Regions from separate parts of the Butyricicoccus porcorum genome, predicted to be linked through region 1. Evidence: predicted binding sites of a transcription regulator. Region 1 holds the regulator's gene; the other holds the start of a gene.
The links. Region 1 encodes NrdR, which represses ribonucleotide reductase genes. Its sites were predicted from a motif close to CACNANATNTNGTG; they were not measured.

Region 1 (7,863 bases):
GATCATACCGCCCATATCCCGCAGGTCTCTGAGTACTATGATGGCCTCTATGTACTAAACGGCGCTGTTATGGATAAAGACAGCTACGAAAAGCACACGGCCGCCGCACCTGAAGTATCACCGGAAGCTGATACGGCTGCGCCTGCCGCATCGCCGGAAGCGGATACCGCTGTGGCGAGCGATCCGTTCAGCGTCCCGCAGGATCTCCGCCAAATGGCTGCACAGGCCTTTGAAGCGGATCGGCAGGCGGAATACCGCCCTGAAACTGCTGTCTTTGTGCCATATACGGTTGAAAATGGCGAATATTACGAATATATCCCGACCAATGAGACGGTCTGTGAGAATGAGTTCCGTATTCTGCTCGGCGCGCCGATGCTGGTGCGCTGCGGCTCCGGATCATACCGTACCTCCGGTTCCTACCGTCTGTCGTCCGGCTCCTACCGCCTGACCTCCGGCTCGTATCGGCTCACTTCCGGTTCCTATCGCATATCGTCCGGCTTTTATCGGCTTTCCAGCGGTTTGCACCGGCATCAACATGAATATGAGTACCGTGTATCCTCCGGCTCGTTCCGCCGTTCGTCCGGCTCGTTCCGGCTGACTTCCGGCTCCTATCGCCTGTCGTCCGGTGCGCTGCGCATGCCGATACAGGAGGAACCTGTTCCCGGCGATACCTTCTGCCCGCCGGAAGCACTGGAAGTCGCGGACAAGCCATATATGGGCAGCTTCCTCTGGGGTATCGATGCCGGCGGCTACGGCCTGAATCTGATCTGATGCGTGCGTTTGCCTCGAACTGGACGCGTCCCTATGCCATGCAGCATCCGGGACGGCCGTATGATGTTGCGGACTTTGAGCTGCTGACAACCATCCTTTCCGCACTGACCTGGCAGCAGAAAAACGGCAGCATCCGTATGATTACTGACCGCGTTGGCGCGCGGTATTACCGCTCGCTCGGCCTCGAGACCGTCTGGGATGGCGGCATTTCCTGTGAACTGGACGAAGTGCCGTATACCGTTGATCCCTCGACGTTCTGGGCAGCGGGCAAGCTGTATGCGCTCGCACAGGTTTCCGCACCGTGTGCCATGATTGATACAGATTTTATCGTCTGGTCAGATCTGCACGACAGACTGACGGATTCCGCCCTCGCGGTTATCCACCGCGAGGAACTCGCACCGGATATTTATCCCGATCCGTCCGCCTTTTCTCTGTCTCCGCGCTACTCCTTCCCGACAGGGTGGGACTGGACGGCTCCCGCCTGCAACACGGCGTTTACCTGGTTCGGCAGCGATGCCCTGCGCCAGTCCTATCTGTCCGAAGCGTTTGACTTTATCCACGCCACACGCGGACGCGACGGCTTGATTTATATGGTGTTCGCCGAGCAACGCCTGCTCGCCATGTGTGCCGGGGAACACGGTGTTCCGATCGATGCATTGTCGTCGCCGGAACATCTGTTCCATCCCGCACAGACTGAGTTTACACACATCTGGGGCTTCAAGCAGGCGATGGCACAGCATCCCGAGCTGCGGGAGGCATTCTGTCGGCGCTGTGCTGCGCGCATTGCACGCGACTTCCCCACCTATCACAGCATCTGCGCCAATATTCCCTCACTCCGCAAATACTTCTGAATGAATGGCGGCCATCCGGCCGTCTTTTTCTTTTTTCGGCGCCGGTTTTTCCGGAATTTTTGCTCGCCGCATTCGTTTTTTTCGTCGATATGCAACGAAATTGCGAATTATATTCCGATTTTTGGTTATTTTGAACAAAATTCTATCTGGCATTTTGTGCGCGAAGGTTGCCCTGTATCGATTGACATTATGTGAAATTCGTTTATCATTAAAAGAGAGCGTTTTATTCGGGGGCGAATCAAACGGTTTTCTCTCCCGTTTTTAACGGAAGAACACAACCAACATCCTAATATTGAGGTGGAAAACACATGATTTATACTGTTACTTTTAACCCGTCTTTGGACTACACCATCCGCATCAAGAATTTTGAAGTCGGCACGCTGAACCGCACCAACTACGAGGAGATCCGTGTGGGCGGCAAGGGCGTCAATGTTTCGATCGTCCTGACTTCTCTGGGTGTTGAAAATATCGCGCTTGGATTCATTGCGGGCTTTACCGGCGATCAGATCGAATCCGGCATGCAGCAGTTGGGCTGCAAGACCGAGTTCATCCGTCTGCCGCAGGGCTTCTCCCGCATCAATATCAAGCTCCAGGACGAGACGGAAACCGAAATGAACGGCATGGGGCCGGCGGTTTCCATCTCAGAATGTGAACGGTTTATGATGAATATCAAGCGCCTCAAGCCGGGCGACACGCTGGTGCTCTCCGGCAGCATCCCCAGCTCCATGCCGCAGGATATGTATGAGCAGATTCTCGACGCCGTTGACACCGACAAGATCCGCGTCGTCGTCGACACCTCCAGCAACCTACTGCGCCGCACGCTCGCATATCACCCGTTCCTCATCAAGCCGAATCTGATCGAACTCGGTGAGCTGTTCGGCCGCTCGCTGATCGACTACGATGATATTGTCGGCTGCGCCAAGCACTTGCAGGAAGAGGGCGCGCGCAACGTACTCGTTTCCATGGGCAGTGCAGGTGCCATCCTCGTCACGGATGAGGGTCAGGTTTTCTCCGCTCCGGCACCGTCCGGTGATCTCGTCGATTCCATCGGCGCAGGCGACGCCATGGTCGCAGGCTTCCTCGCCGGCTACCTCGAGCGCAACAGCATGGTCGACGGCTTTGCCAAGGGTCTCGCCGCAGGCAGTGCTACCGCGTACAAGCAGGGCCTCGCGACCAGAGAGGAAATCATCGCCATCGCACAGCGCATGTAATTCAACCAAGCTTCAAGAGGATGTGTATTTTTACACATCCTCTTTCTTTTCGTCTAAAAACTATTGTCATTCTGACGCGGGCGTGCTATACTGATGGTAGATTTTATTTAGATTGGCAAACAAATTCACAGAAAAAGGAGAACTCATCTTGAAACTTCCAGAATTGAACATCGGTGGATTGTCTGCCCGACACCCTGTCATTCAGGGCGGCATGGGAATCGGTATTTCTCTGTCCGGACTCGCGTCTGCTGTCGCAAACGCGGGCGGTATCGGCATTATTTCCGGCGTACAGATCGGCTTCCGTGACCCGGAATTCCGTAAAAACCCGGTTGCCGCCAACCTGCGTGCCATTGGCAGCGAGCTGCGCCGCGCGCGGGAGCTTGCGCCGGACGGCATCATTGGCATGAATTTCATGTCTATCGACGCGCATTACGACGAATATGTGACTGAAGCAGTCAAAAACGGCGTTGACCTCATCATTTCCGGCGCAGGACTTCCGCTGTCCCTCCCCGGGCTGGTCGAAGGAAGCAAGACACGCATTGCGCCGATTGTCTCCTCCGCGCGCGCCTGCCGCCTGATTCTGACCAAGTGGCTGAAAAAATTCAACCGCTTCCCGGATGCCATTGTCGTCGAAGGGCCGCTCGCCGGCGGACACCTCGGTTTCCATCTGGACGACCTGCTCGCCGGAACCAACCAGACGCTCGAGCAGGCGCTGTCGGATGTTGTCGCATATGTGCGCGGCTTCTGTGAAAAGCACGGCGTCGCCATCCCGGTCATCGCCGCAGGCGGTATCCGGTCGCACGACGATGTATGCCGTATGTTTGACCTCGGTGCCTCCGGTGTACAGGTCGGCACCCTGTTCGCCGCCACGGAGGAATGCGATGCAAGCGACCGCTTCAAGCAGACCTACATTGATGCGCGGCCGGAGGATGTGCGCATCATCAAAAGCCCCACCGGCTTCGCTGCACGCGCAGTCAACACGGACTTCGTCCAGCGCGCTTACGACCGCGGCGGCATTCCGGTCGAACACTGCTTCCGCTGTATGCCGGAAATCTGCAATGCTGCGGAAACACCGTTCTGTCTGTCTCAGGCTCTGTTTGATGCGGCAACCGGAGAAAAGGACGGCCTTGTGTTCTGCGGCGGCCGTGTCGGTGAAATCACCGAAATTTCAACCGTTCCCGAAGTAATGCACAAGCTGTGCGAAGCGTAAAAAAACAGTCCTGCATGCGTCTGCATGCAGGACTGTTTGCATGTTAAACCAAATACCGGTTGACAACCGGAATGTGCGAAAGAATCAGATATACCACATAACTGAGCGCAAAATTCAGGCACACCAGCAGCGGTATCGACACAATGCACGGCAGAATCGAAACTGTCAGGCCGTGGTTGTGGAATATGCAGTTAAAACACACATGCACCAGATAGATACAAAACGACGCCTTAGAAACATGCGCTGCAATCGCACAGCTTTTGGCGCCATATTTCTTTTGAATCAACAGGCCGAAAATGCCAATGGCCAGCAGGCACACGCCCGGTGTCATGCCTTCCAGAAACTGCGTATACAGCTCTCCATGTGTAATGGTAAGCAATGTTGTCATGCCGTAAGTAATCGCAAAGCCCAGACCGGCGCACAGCACACACAGCCTTTGCGGCAGTGGATACTTTTTCAGATAATAACCCGCAGCGGCATAGCCGATTGCCGCATATTGCATTGTGAGACCGAACTGGCTCATCGATGTCGGCAGCAACCGCAGCGGCCAGTAATGCCGCAGCAATGGATAGACAATCCCCAGTAAAAACCAGACCAGCAGCAGATATTGAAATTGCCGTTTGGAGGCGTGCTCTATTACCAGCCGCACGACCGGAATAAAAATATATACCAAAATCATCATTGGAATATAATACAGATGAAATTCGTGGTTGAACAGCACGACCTCCCTAAGCGCCTGGAGTACACGGCTCCAGGTGAGGGAATCCTGCTCTATCAGATGATAGAGCTTGTAAAATACCGCCCAGCAAAACAGTGCGACGACAAGTCGCCAGATATTATGTGTATACAGCCGTTTGACTGACAGTCTGCGGTGCGGGTCGAGCAGGAGCGCGCCGCTGCACATCAGAAACAACGGTACAGCGGCCCGCGTCAAACAGCCCCAAAACAGCGATGCCCACCAGTCAAAACTCCGGATCGGGCTGCCATATCCGCCCGTGCTGGCGTGAATGGTCAGCACGCAAACAATAGCGACCGCTTTGAGCACATCGATTGCATACTCTCTCCGCGGTCGCAACTCAATTTCCGCCATATTCGTATTCTTCCCCCTTATTGTCATATTTCTGTGCCTTTGGAATCAATATGCTTCATGCGCATCAGCTCTTCCATAAACGAATGCACATCCTGAAAATCGCGGTATACCGAAGCGAAGCGGATATAGGCGACTTCGTCAATATGCACCAGACGCTCCAGCACCATCTCGCCAATTGTTTCCGACGACACCTCATTTTCCAGTCTGCCATACAGTTTCTGCTCCATATCTGCGAGCAGAGAATCCATCTGTGCGGTTGTAACCGGGCGTTTTTCACACGCCTTGACAATGCCGCGCATCAGCTTATCGCGGTCAAACTGCTGACGCGAACCGTCTTTTTTGATGACCATGAGCGAGCTGGTCTCCACGGTCTCATAGGTTGTGAACCGCTTGCCGCAGTGCAGGCACACACGACGGCGGCGGATGCTCTCACCGTCGACGGTCGACCGCGAATCGATGACCTTGCTCTCGGTATGCTTACAATATGGACATTTCATTTCAAAAGCCCCCTTTGTGCTGCGGACTGCAAAAACAGCCTGCTCTGTTCCAGCTCCGCCAGACGGGTATAATCGTCGCTGTACACCTCGACCATCGCACTGCCGCAGCCAAGTGCCTCCATCCTGCCAAACAAAGCGGAAAAATCCACCTTTCCCTGTCCAGGCAGCAGGCAGTCCGACTGCGTGTCGTAGTCACTGATGTGCAGATTGACAGTGCGGTCACCGACCGCATCGGCGTAATCGCTCCAATCCAGACCGGCGCGGCGCGCCTGCTTGATATCCAGCGTAAACCGCAGCTCCGGGACATGGTCATACAGCGCGCGCAGGAACGCCAGATCGCTCGATTTACACCACGACACATTTTCCTGTGTAAAGGCAATGCCGCACGCAGACGCGCGTTCACACAGCTTATGGTAGGTTTCAAACCGCTGCTCATCCGCCCGCGCAGGCGGCAGGCCGCGGGAACGCAGCAGCTCGCCATGGAACGTAAAATACTTCGCGCCGAGATCGGCGGCGGCTTCAAAATATCGTGTATACTGGTCGAGTGCATCGCGCGTGCGCCGCGCATAGTCAGAAAATAACAGATGCCCTTCCATTGCAGACGTAAACGGGTGCACCGACACGACCGCAAGCCCCAGTTCCCGCAGCTTCTGTTTGAGCATCCTGCGGAACGGCACGCCATATTCGCTTTCCGAATTGATAAACAGCTCCACGCGCCGGTAGCCGAGCTGTGCCGCATATTCTATGCCGTGTTCCAGTTCCTTTGGATAAAAGGATGCCGTTGAAATTCCAATCTGCACCAGAGTCCCTCCTGTCTGATTTCAGCATACCATATTTTTTTCCAAAAAGAAAGACCGGGCAGTGCGAAACTGCCCGGCCGATGTTATCCGTGTTTGCGCTTTTTGCGCTTTTTCTTTGAACCGGAGGAAACCTTTTTCGGGGTAACCGTCTGCGGCTGCTTTGCCGGCTGAGCGGTTTCCGTCGAAGACTCTGCCTTCGGCTTCTCCGCGGCCTGCGGGGCAGCCTCCGGTGTGGAAGCCTTGCTCTCCTGCTTTGCGCGCTGCGCCTTGATCTGTGCCTTCTCACGCTTGTTCTTGCGGAGCAGACCGCGATACTTCGCCCAGAGCGTACCTGCCAGGAACAGCGAAGAATATGCGCCCGCGATGATGCCGATGATGATCGGCAGAGTGAACTGACGCAGGCTGGTGACACCCAGAATGAAGATCATGCCGACTGCCAGCAGCGTTGTGATCGATGTGTTGACCGTACGTCCCGCAGTCTGCCACAGGCTCTTCTCTACCGTGTCCTCGAACAGTTCGCGGCGTGCAAACTTGCGGTTTTCGCGCACGCGGTCAAAGACGATAATACTGGAGTTGATGGAATAGCCGAGGATTGTCAGCGCAACGGCAATAAACGTCGTGTTGAATGGGATGCGGAATACAAGATATGCGGACAGCACAACCAGCAGGTCATGAGCCAGACAGGTGATTGCCGCGAGACCGGAGGTCAGCTCAAAGCGGAAGGTGATGTAGATCAGCATCAGGATGACCGCAACAAGCGCTGCCATAATTGCCTTGCCCTGCATCTCCTTGCCGATGGTCGCATTGACATCGGAAATATTCTGCGTATCGTCGTCCGTAATGCTGAATTTCTCCTGCATGGCAGCGACAATCGCCTTCTGCTGGTCATTGTCCAGCTTGGTGCTCTTAATCAGTACCTGCTCGCCGTTGTCGCCCGTCTTCTGTACGGAAGATGGCGCAATGCCGGCCGCCTCTTCGACGAGATCCGGGATGACATTGCCCGAAAGGTCACTTGTGACCTCCTGATGGATGTCAAACGTCATGCTCGTGCCGCCGACAAAATCAACGTCCATATTGAACAGGTTCAGGCCAAACGGCAGCGTAATCAGTCCGATCAGGCCCGGGGCGATGAGAATCAGGGAAATAACCGCAAAAATCGGAAATTTCTTTACAATAGAAAATCTGCTCTTCATTGGTCTCACGCCTCCTTTTTCTTTCTCACGCCGTAGAATTTCGGATCAGTAAGCCGGAAATCCGCCATGCGGTTGAGCAGGAAATGCGTGACCGTAACTGCCGTGAACATTGACAGAACAACGCCGATGCCCAGCGTGAGGGCAAAGCCCTTGACCGTGCCGGTGCCCATGAAATACAGGACAAATGCCGCAATCAGTGTCGTAATATTGGAGTCCAGAATTGCGGAGAATGCACGGTGG
Region 2 (7,863 bases), 180 kb from region 1:
ATCCAAGGTGCAGTTGTACCTTCCTTTCAAAAAAATTCAAATCATTACTATGATAGCATCCGCATTGCCGGATGTCAAAGTATAAAAGAATAACGGTCATTGACAGTCCGCGCCGGACAACGGTATACTGTTAGGGCGGGCTTTTTTTCGCAGTTTTTTTGGAAGGGATGAAAACCTGTGTTTGAACAGATTCTGGACAATGTGCGTCAGCGCGCGCCGCTGATTCACTGCATTACCAATTATATTACAACGAATGATTGTGCCAATATCGTGCTTGCGTGCGGTGCGTCGCCGACGATGGCGGAGGCTGAACAGGAGGCTGCTGATATTGCGTCCGTGGCGGGCGCAGTGGATATCAACATCGGCAACCTCAATACGATGACTGTACGGGCGATGCACCGGGCAATCGCCGCAGCCAATCAGGCGGGTGTACCGGTTGTGCTCGACCCGGTTGGCGCGGGCGCATCGGCATACCGCATGGACACACTGCGCGAATTTTTTTCAGCTTATCAGTTTGCTGTCGTGCGCGGCAATGTATCCGAGCTGCTGGCAGTCGGCGGTGCGGCGTCTAATACGAAGGGCGTCGACGCGGGCGCGGCGGATGCTGTGACGGAGGAAAATCTGGAGGAGCGCGTGGCGTTCTTCAAGCAGTTGAGCGCATCGCTCGGTGCGGTGGTTTCGGTCAGCGGTGCCATTGATATCATTGCATCGCCGGAGCGCGCGTATATCTGCCGCAATGGGCATCCGATGATGTCGCGGGTGACCGGTACCGGCTGCATGCTCTCCGCACTCACGGCGGCATTCTGCGGTGCCAATCACGATCAGATTCTGGAGGCAGCCGCGGCGGCAACTGCCGTTATGGGTGTGGCGGGCGATATTGCCCGCAAAAAGACCGAAGAAATGGGCGGCGGAACCGGTACGTTCCGTGTCTGCCTGATGGATGCGGTCAGTCTGATGGACGCACAGACATTACAGGGAGGAATGAACATTGAAATTCGATAAAGCACAGCAGGTAAAAAATTCCATGCTGTTATATGCCGTCACCGACCGCGCATGGACGGGTGACAGCACACTGTATCAGCAGGTCGAGCAGTGCCTGAAAGGCGGTGCGACACTGGTACAGATCCGGGAAAAGGGTCTTTCTCATGAGGAATTCGTCGCAGAGGCAAAGGATATTGTACAGCTGTGCCACAGCTACGGTGTATGCTGCATCATCAATGACGATGTACAGGCATGCCTGGAGAGCGGTGCGGACGGCGTACATGTCGGACAGGATGACATGGAGGCAGGCGATGTGCGCACGCTGCTGGGCGAGGAAAAAATCATCGGCGTATCGGCGCATTCGGTCGAAGAGGCACAGCTGGCACAGAGCCGCGGGGCAGATTATCTCGGTGTCGGCGCGGTGCACAGCACGTGGACCAAGACGGACGCCGCCCCGCTGACCCATCACGATATCTGTGATATCTGCGCGGGCGTTGCCATTCCCTGCGTTGCCATCGGCGGAATCAAGCTGGACAACATGCTGGAGCTCACGGGAACTGGTGTCGCAGGCGTGGCGATTGTTTCCGGTATTTTTGCCGCACCTGACATTCAGGCGGCGACGGCGGCGCTGCGCGCGCGTGCAGAGGAGCTGGTACAGGCATGAAGCTGAAAGGTGCAATTTTTGATCTGGACGGCACGTTGCTCGATTCTATGCCGTTCTGGGAGACAGTCGGCTCCCGCTATCTGGAGGAGCGGAATATTCCGGTGCCGGATGACCTGCCGCTGCGGCTGAAGACGATGACGCTGCCGGAGGCAGCGGAATATTACCGCCAGGATTTCGGTATTACCGAATCGGTGGACACCATCTGCCGCCAGATCAGCGATATGATAGCGGAGGATTACCGCAGCCGTGCGCCGCTCAAGGCGGGCGTACGCGCGATGTTGGACAGCCTGAAGGGAAAGGGTATCCCTATGTGCATTGCGACCGCCACAGGGCGCGAGCTGGTCGAGATGGCACTCCGTCGGTTGGGGATTGGAGAGTACTTTTCGTTTCTGCTCACCTGTGGGGATTTGAATACAAGCAAAAACCTGCCGTATATTTTTGACGAATGTGCGCGCAGGCTGGGCACGCCGAAGCAGCAGACGGTTGTCTTTGAGGACAGCCTGCATTGTATTGAAACCGCGGTCCGGGCAGGCTATCCGGTTGTGGGCGTGTATGACCATTCCGCGCGCAGTGAGGCAGAGGTGATCCGCCCGTTGTGCCGTCAGTACATCATGGGCTGGGAGGAATTCTGCTGTGAATAAGGTACTCACCATTGCCGGTTCGGATTGCAGCGGCGGCGCGGGCATCCAGGCGGATATCAAGACCATCACGGCACACCGCATGTATGCCATGAGCGCGATTACAGCGCTGACTGCACAGAACACAACCAGTGTGTACGGCGTGCAGGAGACACCGGCGGATTTCCTGGCACAGCAGCTGGACTGTATTTTTACCGACATTGTGCCGGACGCCGTGAAAATCGGTATGGTTTCGTCTGCGGAGAACATTTCAGTCATCTCGGACAGGCTGCGGCACTACGGTGCGCAAAATATCGTGCTGGACACCGTCATGTTTTCCACCTCCGGACGTGCACTGCTGAAGCCCGAGGCGATGGATGCGCTGCGCACGCAGCTTCTGCCGCTGGCACAGCTGATTACGCCGAACATTCCGGAGACGGAAGCGCTGTGCGGCAGCCGGATTGAAACGAGGGAACAGATGGAGCAGGCGGGCTTTGCCATTGCGGCGCAGACCGGCGGTGCGGTACTCGTCAAAGGCGGGCATCTTGCCGGAGCTGCGGACGACCTGCTCGTCTGGAACGGACAGGCGTTCTGGTTTGAGGGTACGCGTATCGACAACCCGAACACACACGGCACGGGCTGTACACTGTCCTCCGCGATCGCCTGCGCACTGGCGGCAGGTGCCTGCATGCCGGACGCTGTGCGCCAGGCAAAGGCATATTTGACCGGTGCCCTGCGCGACGGTCTGAACCTCGGCGCGGGCAACGGGCCGCTCAACCACTGCTGGAATCTGTGACAGCCGGCATAGACCACAATATGTTGTGGTCTGAAGAGGTGTGGACAACAAAAATAAAAAATTTTTAAAAGTTCGCTTTTGCGTTTTGCGGCGGGCAGAACTGCCTGCCGGAAAATCTCCGGCGGGGACAGAGGATTTGTTTGCAAAACGTTGCTTCTCTGCCCACCAGCCCCGGTTTTTGAGCAAAATCGTTCCCGACCCGGCGGGCGGTTCGCACCGGTTTGGCGGATTGGCAAAGACGGGCACTCTGGCCAAAAATCAAGAAATAGGAATGATTCCTACCAGCTGAGACACACCACAAGGGGGCATTGCGCCCTTGACAGATGCGCCTCGGCGTACTAAAATATAAAACAGTTCTGGGTCACACTGAACACAATATGTTGTGTTCATGAGTGTAAAAAACGTGCATATTTTGTATTATGCGCGCAACAGTCGGAACTTATTTTATCAGAGTAACCAGAGGAGCAGCAATAGATGATTCAGCAGATTGAGAAGAGAGACGGCAGATGTGTGTTTTTTGATGTGACGAAAATCGCAAATGCCATCTACAAGGCCGCGGAAGCGTCCGGCGGCCACGATTACCAGATGTCGATGCGGCTGGCTTTGGATGTGGCAGACTATGTGGAGGCGCACAGCCCCACACCGACGCCGTCAGTGGAGTATGTACAGGACGCGGTCGAGAAGATCCTCGTCGAAAGCGGCCACGCAAAGACCGCAAAGGCCTATATCCTGTACCGCAATGAGCGTTCCCGTCAGCGCGAGATGAATACCGGACTGATGAAGATTTATGAGGATCTGACGTTCCAGTCCGCAATTGAGAACGACATCAAGCGCGAAAATGCCAACATCGACGGTGACACCGCGATGGGCACGATGCTGAAATATGGCTCGGAGGGTGCGAAACAGTTCAATGAGATGTTCCTTCTGGAACCGCACATTGCCAAGGCACACCGCGAGGGCGATATCCACATTCACGACTTCGATTTCTACACCCTGACTACGACCTGCACGCAGATTGACCTGCTCAAGCTGTTTGACGGCGGATTTTCCACCGGGCACGGCTTCCTGCGTGAGCCGAATGACATCATGAGCTATTCGGCACTGGCGTGCATCGCCATTCAGTCCAACCAGAACGACCAGCACGGCGGCCAGAGCGTGCCGAATTTCGACTACAGCATGGCACCGGGCGTGCGCAAAACCTACTGGCATAAGTACCGCGACAACCTCGCCAAGGCGCTGGAGGCGTACGGCGTGGAGGATGACGCACTGGAGACCGCGAAGACGCTGGTTGAGGCGTGTGAGCAGAAGCCGGTGCTCGCAGATGACAACGGTGCAACAGAATGCATCCGCGGCCGTCTGTTGGAGCGCACGGATGCGGAGACCGCGGACAAGATTCTGGCGTTTACCGTCAAGTATGCGCGCCGGGAAACCGAGCGCACCACGTATCAGGCGATGGAGGCGCTGGTGCATAACCTCAACACCATGCACTCCCGTGCAGGCGCACAGATTCCGTTCTCGTCGCTCAACTATGGCACGGATACCTCTCCGGAGGGTCGCCTTGTCATGAAGAGTCTTCTGCTGGCAACTGAGGCCGGACTGGGCAATGGTGAGACCTCGATCTTCCCGATTCATATCTTCAAGGTCAAGGAAGGCATCAACTACAATCCGGGCGACCCGAACTACGATTTGTTCAAGCTGGCGATCCGCGTTTCTGCGAAGCGCCTGTTCCCGAACTTCTCGTTCCTCGACGCCCCGTTCAACGCACAGTACTACAAGCCGGGATATCCGGAAACCGAGGCGGCTTATATGGGCTGCCGGACCCGTGTCGTCGGCAACAATTACGATCCGTCCAGACAGATTGTCTATGGACGCGGAAACCTCAGCTTTACGTCGATCAATCTGCCGCGCATCGCCATTAAGTCGAACGGCAATGCGGAGGCATTCTTCCAGGAGCTTGACGAAAAGCTCGATCTGGTCATCGATCAGCTCAAGGCACGCTTTCAGATTCAGAGTGAGAAGCGCGTGCGCAATTATCCGTTCCTGATGGGTCAGGGTGTCTGGATTGATTCCGACAAGCTCGGCCCGGACGACAAGGTCGGCGAGGTGCTCAAGCATGGCTCCCTGACCGTCGGATTCATCGGCCTTGCCGAGTGTCTCAAGGCGCTGATGGGCAAGCATCACGGCGAATCCGAGCAGGCACAGCGTATGGGGCTGGCCATTGTCACCCGTATGCGCGAGCGCATGGATCGTGAGAGCCGCGAAACCGGCCTGAACTTTACCGTCATTGCGACACCGGCAGAGGGTCTGTCCGGACGGTTTACCCGTCTGGACCGCGAGCGATATGGCGTGATTCCGGGTGTTACCGACCGCGATTATTACACCAACTCGTTCCATGTGCCGGTTTATTATCCGATTTCGGCATTCCGAAAAATTCAGCTTGAGGCGCCGTATCACGCGCTTACCAACGGCGGACACATCAGCTATGTCGAGCTGGACGGTGATCCGACGCAGAACCTCGATGCATTTGAGGCTGTCATCCGCTATATGAAGGAATGCGGCATCGGCTACGGTTCTATCAACCATCCGGTTGACCGCGACCCGGTGTGCGGCTATACCGGTATCATCGACGATGTATGCCCGCGCTGCGGCCGCCGCGAGGGCGAAGCAGTCAGCGTAGAAAAGCTGCGCCAGCTGGGCGTCTATAAAAACCACAACAGTGACACCATCGGATATCACGGCGACCCGAATGAAGAGCGTGACCGCCGTCCCAATCCGCTTTCTTAATTCAGATACAGATTCACCTGAGGAGGTATTTATCATGAAGGAGCTCAATCACATCACATACAATGCAAACGGCGAGGAAATGGTAGGAGAGGGCGTCGGCTTTGAGCGCATCCGCCGCATTACCGGTTATCTGGTCGGCACGCTGGACCGCTTCAACAACGCCAAGCGCGCAGAGGAAAATGACCGCGTCAAGCACGATGTCTATCGCAAAATGGAAAATCCGCAGGATTGCGCATGCCGTGACATCCGCCACAGCGCATAACGCATAAGTCCATGATAGATCAAAATCTTCGCATTGCCGGAGTCATCGACGAATCCATTGTCGATGGCCCCGGCATACGCTTTGTCATTTTTACGCAGGGCTGCCCGCATCACTGTCCGGGCTGCCACAATCCGCAGACGCATGACTTTGCGGGCGGGCAGGAGGTCAAAATCTCCCGTCTGCTGGCAGATGTGCAGGCCGATCCGCTTATCGGCGGCGTGACGCTGTCCGGTGGTGAGCCGTTCTGTCAGCCAAAGCCGCTGGCAGAGCTGGCGCGCGTGCTGCGCCTGGGCGGCAAGCATATCATGACCTATACCGGCTATACATGGGAGCAGCTGCTTGAGATGGATGATCCGGATGTGCTCGCACTGCTGCGGCAGTGTGATGTGCTGGTGGACGGCCCGTTCGTACAGGAACAGCGCGACCTGTCGCTGCGCTTCCGCGGCAGCCGCAACCAGCGCCTCATCGATGTACCGACGTCGTTGGAGCAGGGCCGTGTTGTAACCACAACCTGCGCCCATCTGTAACACGGGAATTCCCTCACTTCTGTGTTGTTTGTGTGCAAAAGGAAAAATGTTATTGACAATTACATTTGAATTGCTATAATTAAATCATAAAGTACACATTTTCGTCGGATGCCGGAGCGCACATGCCGCGTGTAGTAAGGGGAAAGACTGCGGGCGGTGCTCCTTTTGTTCATCCGTGCCGGGATCAGGCGCATACCCTCCGGGTATACAGATCCGGAATCCGCGTGCGCTGGTTTCGGTTCAGAAAATTATGTGAGACGGTACTTTGTAACCAGCGAAAGGGTTGTTCTGTAGGAGAGCGGAACAGCCCTTTTCCATTGCCTAAAACACGAAAACAGATATAAAATAATTTTTTAGCACCATTGACAAATTTTGTACATGCGTTATACTTAAGTGAGAATAACGAATCGGGAGGAACTCGACATGAAAATGAAAAAGTGGACAGCGGCAATTCTGGCAGCGGCACTGTCTGTCAGCATGCTGGCGGGCTGCGGAAGCAGCAGCAACAACAGCAATACCGATGCGGATGCCGGCAGCGCGGCGGATACGGCTGCAACCAGCTCACTGAGCGGGGAAGTCACTGTGTTTGCAGCAAAGAGCATGACTGATTGCCTGGATGAGCTGATTGAGGATTATAATGAGGAGAATCCGGACGTTGCAATTACGGCAAACTATGCGGGCTCGGGCGATTTGCAGAGCCAGATTGAAAACGGCGCGCCGTGCGATCTGTTCCTGTCTGCGGCACAGAAGCAGATGGATGCGCTGTGCGATGAGGGGTTGATGGCGGACGAAACACGCAGCGACCTGCTGACCAACGAGGCAGTTCTGGTTGTGCCGAAGGATTCAGACGCGGTTACCTCGTTTGAAGATCTGGCTTCGGATTCCGTCGCAAAGGTTGCCATCGGCAACCCGGACAGTGTACCGGTTGGCCAGTACGCGCAGGAGATTCTGACCACACTGGGCATCTGGGATGCAGTCAACGCGAAGGCAGTTCTCGGCTCGGACGTCCGTCAGGTACTGGCTTGGTGTGAGACCGGTGAGGTTGATGCAGGTATTGTATATGCGACCGATGCGGCAGTTACCGACAGCGTAACGGTTGTCTGCGCGGCACCGGAGGACAGCTGTGCTCCGGTCATCTATCCGATTGCACTGACCAAGGATGGCGCAGAAAATGAAGCGGCACAGAGCTTTTTGGAATTCCTTGAGGCGGATGATGCCGCAGCGGTATTCGA

Region 2: a site for NrdR is predicted at 3,430-3,443, ahead of ACLM7Z_RS00395 (anaerobic ribonucleoside triphosphate reductase). Genes of this name have one in related genera too.

The regions. Positions count from the first base shown of each region.
Region 1 covers NZ_CP178353.1:2,902,373-2,910,235, forward strand. Annotated here, with positions in the region: gene ACLM7Z_RS14450 (hypothetical protein) at 1-771, shown strand, start outside; gene ACLM7Z_RS14455 (DUF6734 family protein) at 771-1,622, shown strand; gene pfkB (1-phosphofructokinase) at 1,931-2,833, shown strand; gene ACLM7Z_RS14465 (NAD(P)H-dependent flavin oxidoreductase) at 2,982-4,043, shown strand; gene ACLM7Z_RS14470 (acyltransferase) at 4,087-5,133, opposite strand; gene nrdR (transcriptional regulator NrdR) at 5,157-5,630, opposite strand; gene ACLM7Z_RS14480 (sugar phosphate isomerase/epimerase family protein) at 5,627-6,430, opposite strand; gene secF (protein translocase subunit SecF) at 6,514-7,623, opposite strand; gene secD (protein translocase subunit SecD) at 7,629-7,863, opposite strand, start outside.
Region 2 covers NZ_CP178353.1:92,128-99,990, reverse strand. Annotated here, with positions in the region: gene ACLM7Z_RS00425 (AEC family transporter) at 1-6, opposite strand, end outside; gene thiM (hydroxyethylthiazole kinase) at 178-1,002, shown strand; gene thiE (thiamine phosphate synthase) at 989-1,645, shown strand; gene ACLM7Z_RS00410 (HAD family phosphatase) at 1,642-2,286, shown strand; gene thiD (bifunctional hydroxymethylpyrimidine kinase/phosphomethylpyrimidine kinase) at 2,279-3,058, shown strand; gene ACLM7Z_RS00400 (hypothetical protein) at 3,099-3,347, shown strand; gene ACLM7Z_RS00395 (anaerobic ribonucleoside triphosphate reductase) at 3,533-5,842, shown strand; partial or broken gene nrdD (anaerobic ribonucleoside-triphosphate reductase) at 5,940-6,104, shown strand; gene nrdG (anaerobic ribonucleoside-triphosphate reductase activating protein) at 6,116-6,631, shown strand; gene modA (molybdate ABC transporter substrate-binding protein) at 7,055-7,863, shown strand, end outside.